3 regions of the Stenotrophomonas sp. YJH_SMC_19 genome follow, and region 3 is predicted to be linked to each of the others. Evidence: predicted binding sites of a transcription regulator. Region 3 holds the regulator's gene; each other region holds the start of a gene.

Region 1 (4,489 bases), on a different contig from region 3:
CCAGGTGGTCACCACCATGTCGGCCATCGAAGCCTCGTCGAAGAAGATCGCCGAGATCATCAGCGTCATCGACGGCATCGCGTTCCAGACCAACATCCTGGCGCTGAACGCCGCAGTGGAGGCCGCGCGTGCCGGCGAGCAGGGCCGTGGTTTCGCCGTGGTCGCCAGCGAAGTGCGTACCCTCGCCCAGCGTTCGGCTGCGGCGGCCAAGGAGATCAAGGGCCTGATCGATGATTCGGTCGGCAAGGTCGCCGAAGGCTCCAGCCTGGTGCACCAGGCCGGCAGCACCATGGGCGAGATCGTCGCCTCGGTGCAGCGCGTGACCGACATCATGGCCGAGATCTCCGCCGCTTCGCAGGAACAGAGCGCCGGCATCGAGCAGGTCAACCAGACCGTGGTGCAGATGGACGAAACCACGCAGCAGAATGCCGCGCTGGTGGAGGAAGCGACTGCTGCGGCGCGCGCCATGGAAGACCAGGCCGTGCAGCTGGGCGAAGCCGTGGCGCGCTTCCGGCTGGCATCGCACGGCGTCGCCGCTGCGCCGGCACGGTTGGCAAATGCACCGCAGCCACGTCAGGTCGCGGCCGCCCTGCCCGTCACCAAGGCCGCACCGACACGGCCGCTGCGGGCGTCGGCCGCCCAGCCGGCGCTGGCTGCCGAGGGTGATTGGCAGGAGTTCTGACCCCACGCAGAAAGCATCCGCCCATGGGGTGGATGCACCAGCATGGCGGGCCACGGGGTCAGATCCCTTTCCCACGGGAAAGGGATCTGACCCCTTATGCATGGAAAGTGATGCAAATCTCACTTCATAATCCAATGCAGAGGCCGATATCCCCATCGAGCCTGCACCAACGCGTGCTGGCGCCCGCCCCTGATCACAGACTCCATGTCCGACGGCCACGACACTGAACTGCATGATGTCCACGCGGCCGACGCCGCGGACGAACGCTTCCTGGTCCGCAACCCCCGCCAGCTGCGGCAGCTGCTGCGCTCGCTGATCGACCAGCGATCACTGATCAACGCGCATATCGACGGCCGGGATCGTTCCTTCCCGACCGCCCTGCTTGATCTCGACGAGGACGAAGACTACCTGCTGCTCGACGGCAGCCCGCAGGAGGCATCGAACCGTGCCGCCGAGCAGGCCGACCACCTGCTCTGCTTCGCCCAGCTTGAACGTGTCCTTGTGCGGTTCCGCCTGCACGAACTGCAGCGCGTGGACAACGATGGCCACGCCGCCTTCCGAGCCCCGTTGCCGGACGAACTGGTGCATCTGCAGCGCCGCGAGCTGTACCGGCTGGAGACCCCGGTCACCGACTCGCCGCATCTGCTGCTGCCACCCGGCGAAGCACGTGCCGAAGCGCTGTCGATGCGGGTGGTGGACATCAGCGGTGGCGGCCTGGCCGTAGTGGTTCCCAACGACTGCGCCGTATTCGGCCTGCAGAAGCGCTACCCGGCGCAGCTGTCGCTGCCCGATGGCCCCGACCTGGACATCGAACTGGTGGTCTGCAACCTGCTGCCACAGCGACAGCCCAATGGCATCGAGGTGAAGCGCGTGGGAATGCGCTTTGACAGCCTGCCGCGCGGCGGCGACAGCGCCATCCAGCGCTACATCTTCCGCATCGACCGCCAGCGCAAGGCGCGCCGCAACGGCGAGCTCTGAGGCCCGTTCGACCGTTCGTGCCGGCCGGCGGCCGGCAACCCGCATGATGCAGTCGCCGGCCAGCGGTCGGCACTAGCGATCTTCGGCGGATCCACGCCATATGCGCGTGCCGGCCGCGCCGCGGTAGATCCACGCCATGCGTGGATGCCTCTCCCCCGGCACCTAAAGTCCCCCCACGCGGGGCCGATATCGAGCCTGACACCGGGACTTCCGGCAGAACCAGGACCCCTCGATGAACGACAAGACCAGCTCCGCCGCCAGCGCCGGTGGCGAATTCCTCAGCTTCACCCTCGGCGCCGAGCACTACGGCGTGGACATCCTCAAGGTGCAGGAGATCCGTGGCTACGATGCGGTCACCCGCGTGCCGGACGCCCCGGACTACATCAAGGGTGTGATCAACCTGCGCGGCACCATCGTGCCGGTCATCGACCTGCGCTTGAAGCTGCGCCTGGACAACGCCCGCTACGACGCCTTCACCGTGATGATCGTGCTCAACGTCGAAGACCGCGTGGTCGGCATCGTGGTCGACAGCGTGTCGGACGTGATCCCGCTGTCGGCCGAGCAGATCCGCCCGACCCCGGAGTTCGGCGCTGCAGTCGACACCCGCTTCATCTCCGGCATCGGCACCCACGACGACCGCATGCTGATCCTGCTGGACATCGAGACCCTGCTCGACAGCGCCGACATGGGCCAGGCCTCCCTCGCCGAAGACGCTGCCGCCTGATCCATCGGACCTGCTTCACGTTCTGGTCACAAAACCCTTCAGTTCCCCCCAGCAGTGCCGATAGGGGGACAGAAGCCGGTCGCGCAGGAGCGCGCGGAACCGGAACGACCATCACCATCCCCGGAGATACACCTCGATGAAGTCCCTGCTTGCGTTCGTTTCGGCCGCTGTCCTGGCCACCACCGCTTCCTCCGCGTTCGCCCAGGCGGCCGACATGATCCCGCCGGAACTGGCCCCGCGTTCGGTCGGCAAGGACGGCATGGTCTGTGGCAAGGTCGAAAAGGCCCGCTACGCAGAAGGTTCCGAAGGCCAGCCGACCTTCCTGTACATGGGCGGTGCCTTCCCGCGCCACACCTTCTCGGCCCGCATCGCCGGCGAGAACCGCGGCAAGTTCTCCTTCCCGCTGGAAACCCTGGAAGGCAAGACCGTGTGCGTGATCGGCAAGATCCAGCGCGACGCCTCGCGCGCGGAAATCGAAGTCAGCTCGCCGGCGGGCCTGAAGCTGGCCAACATCAAGTAATCCGCTGTCCGTCGAACCACGCCGGAGCTTGTGCCGGCGTGGTTTCTGCTGCAACCGGGCCCGACGCCCGGACGCGTCTGCCTTAGGAGATCGCAACGCCCATGCCGTGGATCAACAACCTGAAACTGATGCCGAAGCTGCTGTTGACCTTCGGCGTCCTCCTGCTGGTGATGCTGCTGCAGGGCATCGTCGCCTATCGCGGACTGCATTCGCTGAACAACGTCACCACCGAGTTGGCCGGTTCACGCATGGAAAGCATCCGCATGGCCGGCGAGATGCGCGGCATGCTGGGCGAGTACCGCAATGCCGCCTACCAGCAGCTGATCCGCGCCAGCGATGACGTCAAGTCCGACGCGCGCAAGCAGGCCGTCGACCTGCGCACCAGCATGGACACGTCGATCAAGGAATACCCCAAGCTGGTCGACAACGCGCAGCAGAAGAAGCTGTTCGATACCTTCGCCAAGGAATGGAAGGACGCTCTGGCCTCCTACGACAGCGTCACCGAGATGCTGGAGCTGGACCTGCCGGACGATGCCATCGATACCTTCGTGGGCGAGACCCGCACCAAGCACCGCAAGGCTGCTTCGGCGCTGGAAGCGCTGATCGCCGAAGACAACCGCCTCGCCCGCGCCTCGCGCGAAGAGGCCGCGTCCACCTATTCCGCCTCCGCCGTGCTGACCGTGATCGCCCTGTTGGGCGGCGCCGCGCTCGGCCTGGTGCTGGTCTGGCTGTTCGCGCGCGCCCTGGTCGGCAGCGTGCGTGGCGCCGTGTCGGTTGCCAACGACGTGGCCGGCGGCAAGCTCGATGGCCACATCGACGTCAGCCGCCAGGATGAAGTGGGCGAACTGATGCAGGCCATGCAGCGGATGCAGCGCGACCTGCGCGAACGCATCGAAACCGACCAGGCCGTTGCCCGCGAGAACCTGCGCATCCGCACCGCGCTGGACTACAGCTCGACCGGTGTCTACCTGACCGATACCAGCAACACCATCGTCTACAGCAACCGCGCCCTGCAGCAGACCCTCAGCCAGTACCAGGATGAAGTACGCCGCGACCTGCCGGACTTCGACGCCCAGGCCTCGTTGATCGGCAAGCCGGTCACCGTGCTGGAACACCGCGGCGAGATGGACCAGACGCTGTTGGGCAACCTGAAGGCCCACGGCGTCGCCCGTCGCCCGATGCAGTACGGCGATGCCCAGTTCGCGCAGGTGGTGTCGACCATCCGCAACGAAGGCGGCGACACCGTCGGCTACGTGGTGGAATGGCGCGACCGCACCCAGGAGGCACTGGTCGAAGCCGAAGTGGCGCGCGTGATCGCCCAGGCCGCCGCCGGCGACCTGTCCGGCCGCATCGACGCCAGCGACAAGGAAGGCTTCTTCCTGCAGCTGGCCCAGCAGATCAACGGCCTGCTGGACGCCAATGCCGGCAGCATCGAACAGATCTCCGGCCTGCTTGCCGCGCTGTCGCAGGGTGACCTGACCGTGCGCATGCACGGCGACTACCAGGGCGTGTTCGCCCGCATGCGCGACGACGCCAACGCCACCGCCGCGCAGCTGAGTGAAATCGTCACCCGCATCAAGCAGTC
Region 2 (7,678 bases), on a different contig from region 3:
GCATACGCCATTGATGGACGGTGACGAGCAGCTCGGCTGGGTGCTGCGCAGCAAGGTGCGCTGCAAGCCGCTGTTCGTGGCCGGCGGCCATCGGGTCAGTGCCGATACCGCGCTGGACTGGGTGCAGCGCACCCTGCGCGGTTACCGGCTGCCGGAGCCGACCCGGCTGGCGGATCGGCTGGCCTCGCGACGGGACGAATGACCGCACCGGGCATTCCCCGGTGCGGCTTTCATTTTCATTCAATGATGCACGTGGCCGCGATGGCCCTGTGCGTCCTCGCCGTGGTCGTGCCCCTCATGGCCCTCATGCTCGCCGCCCTTCACCGGCGCCGGCTCACCACAGGCTTCGCCGCAGTGGTCCGCTTCAAGCTGCAGTGTCACGTGCTCGATGCCGAAGTCATCGTGCAGGCGCCCGCTCAGCTCACGGCGCAGCGCATCGGCATCGGTGCCGTCGCGCATCACGACATGCGCGGTCAGCGCCGGCGTGCTGGAGGCCAGCGCCCACACGTGCAGGTCATGCACGTCCATTACCGCGGCATGGCTGGACAGGCTGTCGCGCACCTTGGCCACGTCCATGCCCTTGGGCACGCCTTCCAGCAGCACGTTGATCGCCTCGCGCATCAGCACCCAGGTGCGCGGCAATACCCACAGGCCGATCAGCACCGCCAGGATCGGATCGATCGGCTTCCAGCCGGTGAAGTGGATCAGCACCGCACCGGCAATCACCGCCACCGAGCCGAGCATGTCCGCCCATACTTCCAGGTAGGCGCCCTTCACGTTGAGGCTCTCGCCGCTGCCGGCCTGCAGCAGGCGCATCGAGATCAGGTTGATGACCAGGCCGGCCGAGGCGATCACCAGCATGCCGGTGGAGGCGATCTCCTGCGGCTTGCTGAAGCGCCCGACGGCTTCCCACAGGATGTAGCCGGCAACCACGAACAGCATCGCGCCGTTGATCATCGCGCCCAGCGCTTCCAGGCGCGCATAGCCGTAGGTGCGGCGCGCATCCGGCGGGCGCCGGCTCAGCCGCACCGCGACCAGCGCGATCATCAGGGCCAGCGCGTCGGTGGCCATGTGTGCTGCGTCGGACAACAGCGCCAGGCTGTTGGTCCAGAACGCGCCCACCACTTCGACGAGGAGGAAGGTGGAGGTCAGGCCGAGCGCCCACCACAGGGGTTTCTCGTGGCGGATCTCGGATGGCAGGTGATCGTGGTCGTGGCCCATGGCAACAGCTCCTTTGCGATGGAGGCAGGCTACGCCGGCGGCCGTGGGGAAACTATCACGGTGTTTATAACATTGCAGACTGCACGTCGCGGCTCGCCGCAGCTTGCGCCCGTGCCGGGCCACACTATGATGACCACATCCCCTCTGGATGGGGAACGGGCAGCCAGACCGCTTCGGCGTTGCGGCCCGCAATGGACACCCAAGCACAAGGAATCCGGAACATGTGGACTACCAAGACCCCCTGGGTCGCCGTCGCCGTGGCCTGCGCGCTGGGCACGGCCGCAAGCGCCTCGGCCAAGACCTGCCAGCAGAATTTCCAGGCGGTAGGCGATCCCCGCAATGGCCAGTTCTTCACCTCCGAAGTCACCCTCCCCGGCCTGAAGCCCCGCAGCGCCCTGGGCCAGCTGCGCAAGGCAGCGCTTGATGAGGGCAACAACTTCGTCAGCGGAGATGTCATCACCGAGACCGAAGGCCAGATGTACGTGCTGCAGACCGACACCAAGATGCCGCTGGTCAGCATCATCACCGCCTCCAATGGCGGCAACGTGGTGGTTGGCACCAAGCTGTCACGCGGGCAGACCGCCAAGGAAGAGGACGCACGCAGCGCGCTGTGTGGCTGGCTGGACAAGCTCAAGACCGGCCCGGAAGGCGAGGCGATCGCAGAAGCCGTGCGTGTCTCCAGCGGTTTCGACAAGCCGATCCAGGCCACTGCGGTCGGCATGTCCACCGAAATGGGCAAGGACGCCAAGCGGCTGCAGCGGGAAATCAACACCGCACCGCTCAGGGCACTGTTCTCCGGCACCAGCACCCCGCCGGATACCGATGCGATGTACCAGCCGTTGCTCGTCAAGTATTTCGGCCGTCGTTTCATCATCGATGGCCAGGTCTACACCGCCCAGCCCAACCGCTTTGCCAAGACCTTCGAGGTGGGCTATCTGGTCACCAAGATGAAGGGCATCGGTGGCATCGGCGGGCGCCAGTCGAACGACGACAACAACGCCAACTTCACCGTGCACTGTGCGCTCGCGCCGGATCAGATGGCGCTGGGCGCCACCCTGCGCGAGAACGACTGGGTGAAACTGGAAGGCGTGGTCGACAAGATGGACACCGGTGGCGTCCACCTGCGCGATTGCCGGCAGGTGAAGTAGCCTTCAGGCTGCGCCGGGGAACGCCCCGGCGCAGGCCTCATCGGGTCAGAACCCGAAGCGCAGGCTGGCCCAGTACGCGCGGCCCGGCTCGTTGTAGGTCGCCGCGCCGGCATCGCTGCTGTTGGCCTCGCGGAACAGGCGCTTGTCGGCCAGGTTGTTCACGCCGAAGCCGAAGCTGACCGTCTCGGTCACCTTGTAGCGCGCGCTCACGCCCCAGATGTTGTACGCACCGCGATCCTGCAGTGCGATCGATGGGTCACAGCTGCCGGTGCAGCGCGGATCATTGTTGATGTTGGTGGTGGCCGGCTTCTGCTTGCCGTAGAACGTGCCGGTCAGCAGCAGCGACAGCTTGTCGGTGGCCTGCCAGTCCAGCATCGTGTTGACGGTGTACTTCGGAATCACCGACAGCGGCTGGCCGGTGCGCTTGTTCTCGTTCTCCACCATGTAGGTGAAGTTGTTGCTCCACTTCAGGCGGTTGCCCTGCTCGCCCAGCAGCGGGATCACCAGGTTGCCTTCCAGCCCCTGCACGATCGCCTTCGGCGCGTTCTCCCAGCGGAAGATCCGGCCCCTGGTGTCGGCAGTCAGGCCGATCTGGGTGTAGCCGGCCTGGATCTTGTCCTTGTAGTCGTTATGGAAGTACGTCAACGAGGCCTGCCAGCCGCTCTGCGGTGCCCACTCGATGCCGAGTTCCTTGTTCAGGCTGGTTTCCGCCTTCAGGTCCGCATTGCCGCGCATGTAGCAGCCGGCGCCCAGGCTCGGCAGTGCATTCGGGCAGCCATTGCCACGGGTGTAATACAGATAGTCCGGATTCGACTGGTACAGGTTCGGCGCCTTGAACGCCCGGGCGATGCCGCCCTTCACCACCCAGTCGCCGTTGATGCGGAACTGCGCGTTGAGGCTGGGGCTGGTGTTGTTGCCGAACTGGCTGTGGTGGTCGAAGCGCAGGCCCGGGGTAACGATCCAGCGCTCACCCAGGTAGATGTTGTCTTCGACGAACACGGCGGTGGTCTGCGCATCGGCCTTGCCCCGCGCACGATCGCCCGACAGCCCCGGGATGCCGCCGCCGCTGCTGCTGGACTGGCTCATCGAGTACGGGTCGGTCAGGCGGCTGTCCAGGTATTCAAAGCCAAGCGTCCAGATGTTCTCGGCACCACCCAGCGTGGTCGGGAAGCTCACTTCGCCGTCCAACTGGTAGTTGCGCAGTCGCGAGGTCGACCAGTCGGTGCCGTTGAAGCTGCCTTCCGGGCCACCGGCCAGGCCTTCGTTGATGCGTGAGTTGTTCACCGCCTCCACCGCAGCTGTCACCCGCGAGGTCACGTCGCCCCAGCGGCCACGATGGGTGATCGCGCCGGTGTTGCGGTACATGCGGTTGGTCTCCGCTTCGCCCTCGGCCAGTGCCGCCAGGTCAACGCCGGTCGAGGTACCGGTGGTGCTGACCGCGCGATCACCAGCGTAGATGTTGCCCTGGCGGCTGGTGCCGGCTTCGAACTCCACCACCTGGTTGGCGGTCACGTCCCAGCGCAGCAGCGCGTTGACATCGCGGTTCTTGACGCCCTCGCGGCCGGCCGGCGGCACCGCGTTGGGGTTGGTAGCGTACTGGCGGTTGAGCTCCAGCGAGTCCGCGTCGGTCTTGTTGAGATTGCCGTACAGGCGGAACGACAGGGTGTCGGTCATCGGCCCACTCAGCTGCAGGCCGACGCGTTCGCTGCCACCTTCGGCGCTGTGTTCGGGCACCAGCCCATACAGGTCCACCGCACCGGTCAGGTCGCCGGTCGGGCGCTTGGTGATGATGTTGACCACGCCGCCGGAGGCACCGGAGCCATAGCGTGCCGCCGCCGGGCCGCGCAGCACTTCGATGCGCTCGATCATTTCCGCCGGCACCCAGTTGGTGTCACCGCGGGTATTGCGCTCGCCGCTGCGCCCCATGCGCACGGCATCGCGTGCGCCGATGCGCTTGCCATCGACCAGGATCAGGGTGTTTTCCGGGCCCATGCCACGCAGGTCGATCTGGCGGTTGTTGCCGTACTGGCCCGAGGCGCTGTTGCCGGTCAGGTTGACGCCCGGCATGGTCCGCAACAGCTCGGCGATGTCGTTGGCTGGCGGCCGCCGGGCGATATCCTCGGCGGTGATGGTCGAGGTACCCAGTGCCTGGCGCGCGATCTGCGAGGCGGTGACGTGCACCGTGTCGATATCGGTGGCGTCGGTTTCGGCCTGGGCGGTCAGGGCGCTGCCCGCCAGCAGGGCGGCGACGGCAAGCGCCAGCGGGCGCGGTGAATGGACAACGGCAGGAGACATGATCAGGACCTTCTGGCAGGGCTGCGGGGCCTCTGGCAAAGGGCTTGAGGCAACGACGAGGGGGGAGGCGGAGCCGTCCTGCAGGCACCTGCAGCCCGCTCCGTGCGCGCATTCTCCCATCAATGCGAGTGATTCTCAAATGCGTTCACTCATTGCCGCAGCGGCGTCGATGTGCTTTGCGCACCGTGCAAGCCTGCACCGCGCGTAAACTGGCCGGCTACCCCGCCATCAACCGTATGCCGCCGCGGCCGATACCCGTGGTTTGCCGTACGCAGTCAGAGATCGACGTGGAACCACCCCAACTGGACGATGCCAGCCAGCCGCTGGCCGAGGCCTGGCAGCAATGCCTGCTACAGGCCGGCCCTGCCGCCACCGCGCTGCTCAAGGCCGCTGCCACCGATGCCCCACCCGCGCTGGCCCAGCGCTTTTACGAAGTGCTGCTGCAGGACGGGCGCGCACGCCGCTTCCTGTCCCACGACCAGGTCAAGCAGCGCCTGCAGCCGGCCATGCAGCGCTGGCTGGTACAGCTGCTGACCACCGACGCCGCTGGCATCGCCACCACGGTCGCCTCGCAGCGGGTGATCGGCGACGTACACGCACGGGTCGGCATCCCGGTCGACCTGGTCACCCGCGGTGCGCGCGTGCTCAAGCACGAGCTGTTCGTGCGCCTGCGCGACGACGCGCCCGACAGCGCGACCGCGTTCGCCGCCATCGCCTGCCTCAGCGCGATCATGGACATCGCCATGGAAGGCATGACCCTGGCCTACACCCATGCGCGCGAGCGCTCCACCCGTGCCGACGCCGCCTACCGGCTGTTCTCGCTGGTACAGAACGTCGGTACCGAACGCGAGCGCCAGCGCGCATTGCTGCTGGACTGGGAGAACGCCCTGCTCTACGCACTCGCCGGCCACGTGCAGGCCAGCGACAACGCCAGCCTGGCCACCTCGGAGTTCGGCCTGTGGTTCACCCACAAGGGCATCCCCAGCTTCGGCGAAAGCAGCGAAACGCAGCAGGTGGGCCAGTTGATGGCCCGCATTGACGGCCACCTGCAGCGCGCGAGTGGCGATGCTCCGGCGCAGCGACTGGCGGTGCTGCCGGCCATCCGCGAGGACCTGGCCGCCATCCGCACCCTGATGACGCTGCTGTTCGAGCGCATCGGCGAACTGGATGCCGGCAGCGACGCGCTGACCAACCTGCTCAACCGCCGCTTCCTGCCCACCGTGCTGCGCAGGGAAATCGAGCTGGCCACGCGCAACCGCACACCGTTCTCGCTGCTGCTGCTCGACCTGGATCATTTCAAGGCAATCAACGACGGCCATGGCCACGATGCCGGCGACCGTGCGTTGCAGCACGTGGCCGGCCTGCTCGGCCAGCTCACGCGTGGCAGCGACTACCTGTTCCGCTATGGCGGCGAAGAATTCGTGGTGGTGCTGGTGGCGGCCAGCGAATCACAGGCGACCGTGATCGCCGAGAGCCTGCGCCGGCAGATCGCGCAATCGCCCGTTGCGCTGGCCAATGGCCAGGTGCTGGAGCTGACCGCCAGCATCGGCGTGGCCGGTCACGATGGTCATCCGGACTACGAGCGGTTGATGGCACGTGCCGACGCCGCGATGTACGAGGCCAAGCGCAGCGGCCGCAACCGCGTGGTGGTCGCCAGCGCGGACCTGCAGGAAGCCCCAGGGCGGCGTGCACTGCAGCGATGACGGCAGGACAGGTAGAGTCGACCGCTGGTCGACTATCGCGCGCAGCGCGGGATTTTTCGCCGTCGGAACGAAGAGCAGTCGACTAACAGTCGACTCTACCGGTTTGCGCGCCAGCCGATGCATTGAACGCCACCACCCGCCATGCTCCCCACCACAGCAGCGCCAGCAACGCGATGCCAGCCCCCAGCAGGCACACAGCGGGCCAGCCATGCCGCACCTGCATCCAGGGCCCCGCCGCCGCTCCCGCACCGCTGCCCACCGCATAGAACAGCATGTACAACGCCACCAGGCGCCCATGCTGTTCTGCCGGTGCACGCAGCAACGATGCCTGGTTCGAGACATGCAGTGCCTGGCCGCCCAGGTCGAGCACGACCACACCCAGCAACAGCAAGGACAGCGAATGCGGCAGGCCCAGCAGCGGCCACCACGCGACCAGCATCAACAACAGCGCGCCGAGGCTGACCCGATGCGCGAAACCACGGTCCATCCAGTGTCCGACCCGCGCCGCCATCAGCGCACCGACCACGCCGGCCAGGCCGAGCGCGCCGATGGCTGCGGTTGACCAGTGCAGCGGCGGTGCCGACAGCGGCAAGGGTGCCGCCGCCCAGAACACATTGAGGCCGGCAAACAGCAGCAATGCCAGCGGCCCGCGCTCGCGCAGCGTTCGATCGCGGCGCAGCATGCCCAGCATCGAGCCCAGCAGCTCGCGCCAGCGTGGAGGGACCGACGGCACCGGTACTGCGGGCAGGCGCCGCCACAGCAGCGCCGCCAACGCTGCCATCACCACCGCTGACAGCAGGTAGACCCTCTGCCAGCCAAAGGCCGCCGCCACCGTACCGGACACCACGCGCGCCAGCAGCAGGCCGATGAACACGCCGCCCTGCACCACACCGACCAAGCGACCGCGCTGCTCGGGCGGTGCCAGCATGGCGGTATAGGCAATCAGGCCCTGGGTCAGCGCGGTGCCCAGCAAGCCTGCCAGCAGCATGCCCGACAACAGCCAGCTCGCCGTGCGTGACGCCGCCAGCCACAACAGGGCCAGCACCAGCGCGATCAACTGCAGCCGCAGCAGGCGTCGCCGGTCGCCGCGGTCTGCCAGCGGCAGCAGGCCAAGCAATGCCAGCACGCTGCCGGCCTGGGTGGCAGCCAGCACTGCGCCGGCCACCGCCCGGTCCAGCGCAAAGGCGCGTGCAAGCTGATCCAGCAGCGGCTGCGCGTAGTAGACGTTGGCGACGCTGGCGCCGGCGGCAGCCGCAAGCAGGACCAGCAGCGGGCGGGGAAGCGATGTGGCACTCATCATATGGTTGCAAT
Region 3 (7,678 bases):
CGATGCCGGACGCCCCGCACATCCAGGTGGATGAATTCGGCAAGGGGGGCCGCCCGTGAGCGCCCAGCCCTCCACCGGCTTCAACACCCGCCGCGCCCTGGAAATGATCCGCCAGGGCCTTGGCGCACCGCTGATCGTGCTGGCCCTGCTGGCCATGGTCGTGGTCCCGCTGGCCGCGCCGGTGCTCGATGCGCTGTTCACCTTCAACATCGCCATCTCGCTGATGGTGCTGCTGGCGGTGGTCTACGTGAAGCGCCCGCTGGACTTCACCATCTTCCCGATCGTGCTGCTGATCACCACCATGCTGCGTCTGGCGCTGAACGTGGCCTCCACCCGCGTGATCCTGCTCAACGGCCAGAACGGCCACGACGCCGCGGGCAAGGTCATCGCCGCCTTCGGCGAATTCGTGATCGGCGGCAACTATGCGGTCGGCATCGTGGTGTTCGCGATCCTGACCATCATCAACTTCGTGGTGATCACCAAGGGCGCTGGCCGCGTCTCGGAAGTGACCGCGCGCTTCATCCTGGACGCGATGCCCGGCAAGCAGATGGCGATCGACGCCGACCTCAACGCCGGTTTGCTGACGCGTGAAGAAGCCAAGCTGCGCCGCGAGGAAGTGCGCGAGGAAGCCGACTTCTACGGCGCGATGGATGGTGCCAGCAAGTTCATCCGCGGTGACGCCATCGCCGGCATCCTGATCCTGTTCATCAACATGCTCGGCGGCCTGGCCGTGGGCGTGCTGCAGCATGGCATGCCGTTCGGCGAAGCCGCTGCCACCTACACCCTGCTGTCCATCGGTGACGGCCTGGTGGCGCAGCTGCCGGCCCTGCTGGTCTCCAGCGCGGTGGCGATGCTGGTGACCCGCGCCTCGCGCTCGCAGGACATGGCCCAGGCGATGACCGGCCAGGTGTTCGGCCAGTACCGCGCGCTGGCGATCACCGCCGGCATCATCGGCGTGGTCGGCCTGGTGCCGGGCATGCCCAACGTCGCTTTCCTGACGCTGGCCGCGATCCTCGGCTTCATCGCCTGGAAGGTCTACCGCAAGGGCAAGGCCGCAGCCACCGACCCGGCAGCCGCCGGCAATGAGGCGGCCGCACTCAACGCACTCGGCCGCCCGGCGGCACCTGCGCCGACCGCCGAACTGAGCTGGGACGAACTGCGCCCGGTCGATCCGCTGGGCCTGGAGGTCGGCTACCGGCTGATCCCGCTGGTGGACAGCAACCAGGGCGGCGAACTGATGGCGCGCATCAAGGGCGTGCGCCGCAAGCTGACCCAGGACGTCGGCTTCCTGATCCCGTCGGTGCATATCCGCGACAACCTGGAACTGCCCGCCAACGGCTACCGCGTGCTGGTGCACGGCGTGCCGGTGGCCACCGCCGAGATCCACCCCGACCGCGAACTGGCGCTGGACCCGGGCAGCGCGCTGGGCACCCTGGAGGGCATTGCCGGCAAGGATCCCGCGTTCGGCCTGGATGCCACCTGGATCCAGCCGCACCAGCGTGCCCAGGCTGAAACGCTGGGCTACACCGTGGTCGACCCGGCCACCGTGGTGGCCACCCACCTCTCGCACCTGATCCGCGAACATGCGCCGGAACTGCTCGGCCACGAGGAAGTGCAGCACCTGCTGGCCAACCTGGCCAAGAGCGCGCCCAAGCTCGTCGAAGATCTGACGCCGAAGGCGCTGCCGCTGTCGGCGGTGGTGCGCGTGCTGCAGAACCTGCTGGTCGAGCGCATCCCGATCCGCCAGCTGCGCAAGATCGCCGAGGCGCTGGTCGAACACGCGCCCAGCAGCCAGGACCCGGCGGTGCTGACCGCCGCCGTGCGCACCGCGCTGGGCCGCTTCATCGTGCAGGAGATCGCCGGAATGTCGGCGGAGCTGCCGGTGTTCACCCTCAACCCGCAATTGGAACGTGTCTTGCAGGAGTCCACGCAGGGCAACGGCGCCGCGCTGGAACCCGGACTCGCAGAGCGACTGCACCAGAGCCTGGCCGAATGTGTCAGCAAGCAGGAAGCGCGAAACGAGCCGGCGGTCGTGCTGGTACCGGGCCCGGTGCGCGCCGCGCTGGCCCGCCTGGTCCGCCACAGCGTTCCGTCGTTGTCGGTCCTGGCCTACAGCGAGGTGCCGGAGGACAAGCGCCTGAAGCTGGTCGGAACGATCAGCTGACGCCGCCCACCGATGCGCCAGAAAACAGACACCACCTTCGAACCAACGCAACAGACAGATACCAAGGGGAACCCGCACCGTGCAGACCACCGACCACCCGAGTTCTCCGACCGCCACCCCGCCGTCTTCGTCCCGTGACCACAGCATGAAAATCAAACGATTCGTCGCCGCCGACATGCGCTCGGCCATGAACCTGGTGCGCAAGGAACATGGTCCTGACGCCGTGATCCTGTCCAACCGCCGGATCGAGGAAGGCGTCGAGATCGTCGCCGCGGCCAACTACGACGAGAGCGCCGTGCAGCGTGCACTGGAAGCCTCGCGCCGTGATGTCGCACCGCCGCCGGCACCCAAGCCGCGCACCGCTGCCGACGCGGTGATCGCCGCGGTCACCCGCCGCCGCAGCAGCACCCCGGCGCCGGAACCGGTCGCCGCCACCACCTCGGCGGTGGCCGCCCTCGCCCGTGCGGCCGTTGGGGCCACCGGCCGTACCCTGGACAGCGCCGACGAGATCGTGCCGACCCGTGGCAGCACTGGCTTCGCCGCCACCCTGGCGCGCGCCGCCGTCAACAAACCGGCGCTGCCCGAACAGAGCTTCGCCCCGTTCGCCGAGGCCATCGTTGCACCGGCCGCCACCGTGCCGGCCAACCGCGCCCGCTTCCAGATCGACCCGCCGCGCGAGATGCATCACGAAAGCGTGGCCCCGGCCGTGCAGCCGCCACCGCTGCCGACCGCTGCCGTGACCGAAGCGCAGCCCGGGATCGCCGCCAGCGAACCGGCAGCGGCCGAAGCCGCCGGCGAAGCCAGCCCGGCCCCCATGCTGGCCCTGGCACCGACGCTGACCGTGGTTGCCCAGGACGACGCCGAGATCCGCCAGCTGCGCCAGGAAGTGGCCGGCATGCGCCAGGTGATCGAGCGCGAGATGAACCGCTTCACCGACGAGCGCCTGCGTGGCAGCCCGGTGCGCGCCACCGCGCTGGACCTGATGGACGAGTACGGTTTCGACGCCGGCCTGGCCCGCGACGTGGCCATGCAGATCCCGCTGGAGACCGAAGCCCATCGTGGCCGCGGCCTGATGCTGGGGCTGATCTCGCGCAAGCTGCCGATCGCCCCGGTCGACCCGCTGGAGGAAGGCGGCGTGATCGCCTTGGTCGGCCCGACCGGCGCCGGCAAGACCACCACCATCGCCAAGCTGGCCTCGCGCTTCGCCGAGAAGCATGCGCCGCGCGATGTGGCCCTGGTCACCACCGACACCACCCGCATCGGCGCCCGCGAGCAGCTGTACGGCTACGGCCGCCAGCTCGGCATCGCGGTGCACGAGGCCAACAGCGGCACCGACCTGGACCAGCTGCTGGAACGCCTGAAGGACTACAAGCTGGTGCTGATCGACACCGCCGGCCTGGGCCCGCGCGACCGCGCGCTGGCCGCGCAGCTGCAGTGGCTGCGCGCCGCCCGCCAGGTACGCACCCTGCTGGTGCTGCCGGCCAACACCAGCTTCGGCGACATGGACGAGGTGGTCCGCCGCTTCGGCGCCGCCAACCTGCAGGGCCTGGTGTTGAGCAAGCTGGACGAGACCGGCCGCTTCGGCAACGCCCTGTCAGTGGCCGTGGACCACGCCCTGCCGATCACCTGGGTGACCGATGGCCAGGACGTTCCGGAGGACCTGCACCGGGCCAGTGCGGCCAATCTCGTACTTCGCCTTGAAGATTTGCGCCGCGCGGCCGATATGCCCTGCAACCCGGAGTTGAACCATGCCGTCGCGTGAGTACGCCAAGCTGACCAAGACCTTCCCGCTGTCGGCCACCCGCAGCGAGCCGCTCGGCCCTGTGCGCACCATTGCCGTCACTGGCGGCAAGGGCGGCGTGGGCAAGACGAATGTGTCCGCCAACCTGGCGGTGGCACTGGCCGGGATGGGCAAGCGCACGCTGCTGCTGGACGCCGATCTGGGCCTGGCCAACATCGACGTGATCCTGGGGCTGAACCCGACCTTCACGCTGGCCGACCTGGTCGCCGGCCGCTGCTCGCTGGACGACGTCATCGTCGAAGGCCCGAACGGCGTGCTGGTGGTGCCGGCCGCGTCCGGCCGCCGGCACATGGCCGAGCTGGCCCCGGCAGAGCACGTCGGCCTGGTCAACGTGTTCTCCGAGCTGGAACGCGAACTGGACATCATGGTGGTGGACACCGCCGCAGGCATCACCGACGGCGTGCTGACCTTCTGCCAGGCCGCGCAGGACACCGTGGTGGTGGTCTGTGACGAGCCGGCCTCGATCACCGACGCCTACGCGCTGATCAAGGTGCTGTCGCGCGAACGCGGCGTGGACCGCATCCAGGTAGTGGCCAACATGGTGCGCGACCCCAACGAGGGCCGCGTGCTGTACGAAAAGCTGACCCGCGTCTGCGAGAAGTTCCTCGCCGATGTCTCGCTGAACTACCTGGGCTGCGTGCCGCAGGACGACTGGCTGCGCCTGTCGGTGCAGCGCCAGCAGCCGGTGGTGAAGGCCTACCCGTCCAGCCCGGCCGCGCTGGCGATCACCGAGATCGCGCGTCGCACCGCACGCTGGCAGGCGCCGACCGAACCGCGTGGCGGCGTCGAGTTCTTCCTCGAGCGCATCCTCAAGCAGCGCGGGGTGGCCGCATGAAAGGCGCAGCCCAGTACAGGGAAGTCCAGCGCTCGGCGGCCAACGAGGTCATCGCCCAGCATTCGGACCTGGTGCGGCGCATCGCCCACCACCTGGCCGCGCGGTTGCCGGCCAGCGTTGAAGTGGACGACCTGATCCAGGCCGGCATGATGGGCCTGATAGAAGCGTCGCGCAGCTACGACGCCGACCAGGGCGCCTCGTTCGAGACCTATGCCTCGATCCGCATCCGCGGTTCGATGATCGACGAGATCCGCCGTGGCGACTGGGTGCCGCGCTCCGTGCACCGCCGTGCACGCGATGCCGCCGCCACCATCCGCCGCCTGGAACAGAGCAGCGGCCGCGCCGCCAGCGCCACCGAAGTGGCCGCCGCGATGGAGATGCCGCTGCCCGAATACCTGCGGTTGATGGAAGACGCCGCACGTGGCCAGGTGCTGAGCCTGGAGTCGCGCATCGAGGACCAGGGCGAGCTGGACACCGTCGCCCAGGGCGGCCCGACCCCGCAGCAGGTACTGGAGCGTGGTGAGTTCGGCCGCGAGCTGGGCAAGGCCATCGGCCACCTGCCCGAGCGCGAACAGCTGGTGCTCTCGCTCTACTACGAGCAGGAACTGAACCTGAAGGAGATCGGCGCGGTGCTCGGCGTGAGCGAGTCGCGGGTCTGCCAGATCCACGGCCAGGCGGTGCTGCGCCTGCGTGGCCGGCTCAAGATTTTCGAGGCGGCGGACGCCGGCCTGGAAGAATGAACATGCCCGAGGCGGCTGCCCCCGGCCGCCCGGAATGAACAACAAAGGAACTCTGCTTTGAACAAGAACATGCGCATCCTGATCGTCGATGACTTCTCGACCATGCGTCGGATCGTCAAGAACCTGCTGGGCGATCTGGGCTTCACCAATACCGCCGAAGCCGAGGACGGGCATGCCGCGCTGTCGCTGCTGCAGAGCCAGCCGTTCGATTTCGTGGTCACCGACTGGAACATGCCGGTGATGACCGGCATCGAGCTGCTGAAGGCGATCCGTGCCGATGCCAAGCTTAAGACCCTGCCAGTGCTGATGGTCACCGCCGAAGCCAAGCGCGAACAGATCATCGAAGCCGCCCAGAACGGCGTGAACGGCTACATCATCAAGCCGTTCACTGCGCAGACGCTGGAAGAGAAGCTCGGCAAGATCTTCGAACGCCTGGCGGCCAGCGCCTGATGGATACCACGGTCGACAAGAGCGCCCTCGCCCTGCGCCTGCAGGAAGCCCTGGACGCACTCGAGTCCGGTGACGAGGCCGCCTGGCGGCAGCGCATCGACGGACTGGTCGCGCTGCGTACGCAGCCGATGATGAGCGGCCTCTCGCGGCTGGCCCGCGAGCTGGGGCAGGCACTGGGTGAGCTGCCGACCGTGCCCAGCGAGGCCGGTGAGCTGGACGACGCCTGCGCACGCCTGGACCACGTGGTGGCAATGACCGAACAGGCCACGCACCGCACCCTGGACCTGGCCGAGGAATGCCGCAGCCTGACCGAACAGCTGCGTGCTGAAGGCCTGCAGCCGGGCCAGGACGCGCAGCTCGAGCGCATCCGCCACAACCTGACCGAGATCGCCCTGACCCAGAGCTACCAGGACCTGACCGGGCAGATCATCCGTCGCGTGGTCGGCATCGTCCGCCGCGTGCACGAGGGCTTCGGCGCACTCGGCCTGCCGCCGGAACAGCATCGCACCGACCCGGAACTGGCCGGGCCGGCACTGAAGGGACTGGACCGCCACGCGGTCTCGCAGAACGACGCCGACGACCTGTTGTCGGATCTGGGGCTGTAAGCATGAGCGCGGTATCCGACGACATCACTGCCGACTTCATCATCGAGGCACAGGAAATCCTGGATCGCCTGGGCGAACAGCTGGTGTCGCTGGAGCAGGCACCGCAGGACACCGAGCAGCTCAACGCGGTGTTCCGTGGATACCACACGCTCAAGGGCGGTGCCGGCTTCCTTGGCGTCACCGCGATGGTCGAACTGTGCCACGCCGCTGAAGAGGCCCTGGGCATCGCGCGTGCCGGGCAGGCGGTGCTGCAGGCCCACCACTTCGACGCCGCCCAGCAATCGCTGGACTACCTGCAGTCGATGCTGGACGCCGTGTCCTCCGGCACCGAGCCAGGCTATGCGCCGCCGGACCTGATCGCGCAGTTCGACATGAACGGTGGCACTGCCGCGCCGGTCGCTGCGGCCGCCCCTGCGGCAGCTGGCAGCGACCTGATCACCGACGACGAATTCGAGGCCCTGCTCGACCAGCTGCATGGCGGCAACGCACCGACCGCGGTCGCGCCGGCCCGGAAGGCCGACGACGGCCTGATCAGCGAAGACGAGTTCGAAGCGCTGCTGGACCAGCTGCACGGTGGCGCTGCGCCAGGCGCGAAGCCTGCTGCCACCGTCGTGGCGGCACCTGCCGCTGCACCGCGCCCGGCGCCCGTACCGGCGCCCGCCGCCAAGCCGGCGGCCAAGCCGATGGCCGAGGCCGAGCACACCGTGCGCGTGGACACCAAGCGCCTGGATGCGATCGTCAACCTGATCGGCGAACTGGTGCTTTCCCGAAACCGCCTGAAGACCCTGCGTGCACGCCTGCGCGACGAGGAGCTGGACCGCGCCGTATCGACGCTGGACATCGCCACTGCCCGCCTGCAGTCGGCAGTGATGCGTACCCGCATGCAGCCGGTGGGCAAGGTGTTCTCGCGCTTCCCCAAGGTCGCCCGCGACGTCGCCCGCTCGCTGAAGAAGGAAGTGGACCTGGAGCTGGTCGGCGCCGAAACCGAACTCGACCGCAACCTGGTCGAAGCACTGGCCGATCCGCTGGTGCACCTGGTCCGCAACGCCATCGACCATGGCGTGGAAATGCCCGATCTGCGCG

Evidence for each region. Region 3 encodes FliA, which starts transcription of late flagellar genes. Its sites were predicted from a motif close to TAAAGTTTNNCNNNCNNNGGCCGATAA; they were not measured.
Region 1: the regulator FliA is predicted to act here: its motif matches at 1,824-1,850, upstream of AC5P5R_RS22070 (chemotaxis protein CheW).
Region 2: the regulator FliA is predicted to act here: its motif matches at 4,893-4,919, upstream of AC5P5R_RS00455 (GGDEF domain-containing protein).

Annotation. Positions count from the first base shown of each region.
Region 1 covers NZ_JCAFRI010000043.1:278-4,766, reverse strand. The annotation lists partial or broken gene AC5P5R_RS22080 (methyl-accepting chemotaxis protein) at 1-682, shown strand, start outside; gene AC5P5R_RS22075 (flagellar brake protein) at 887-1,660, shown strand; gene AC5P5R_RS22070 (chemotaxis protein CheW) at 1,893-2,384, shown strand; gene AC5P5R_RS22065 (hypothetical protein) at 2,521-2,904, shown strand; partial or broken gene AC5P5R_RS22060 (methyl-accepting chemotaxis protein) at 3,006-4,489, shown strand, end outside.
Region 2 covers NZ_JCAFRI010000001.1:103,879-111,556, forward strand. The annotation lists gene nfi (deoxyribonuclease V) at 1-202, shown strand, start outside; gene AC5P5R_RS00440 (cation diffusion facilitator family transporter) at 241-1,221, opposite strand; gene AC5P5R_RS00445 (hypothetical protein) at 1,443-2,369, shown strand; gene AC5P5R_RS00450 (TonB-dependent siderophore receptor) at 2,415-4,664, opposite strand; gene AC5P5R_RS00455 (GGDEF domain-containing protein) at 4,952-6,367, shown strand; gene AC5P5R_RS00460 (MFS transporter) at 6,450-7,667, opposite strand.
Region 3 covers NZ_JCAFRI010000024.1:53,621-61,298, forward strand. The annotation lists gene flhB (flagellar biosynthesis protein FlhB) at 1-59, shown strand, start outside; gene flhA (flagellar biosynthesis protein FlhA) at 104-2,164, shown strand; gene flhF (flagellar biosynthesis GTPase FlhF) at 2,310-3,926, shown strand; gene AC5P5R_RS19205 (MinD/ParA family ATP-binding protein) at 3,913-4,800, shown strand; gene AC5P5R_RS19210 (RNA polymerase sigma factor FliA) at 4,797-5,540, shown strand; gene cheY (chemotaxis response regulator CheY) at 5,598-5,990, shown strand; gene AC5P5R_RS19220 (protein phosphatase CheZ) at 5,990-6,595, shown strand; gene AC5P5R_RS19225 (chemotaxis protein CheA) at 6,598-7,678, shown strand, end outside.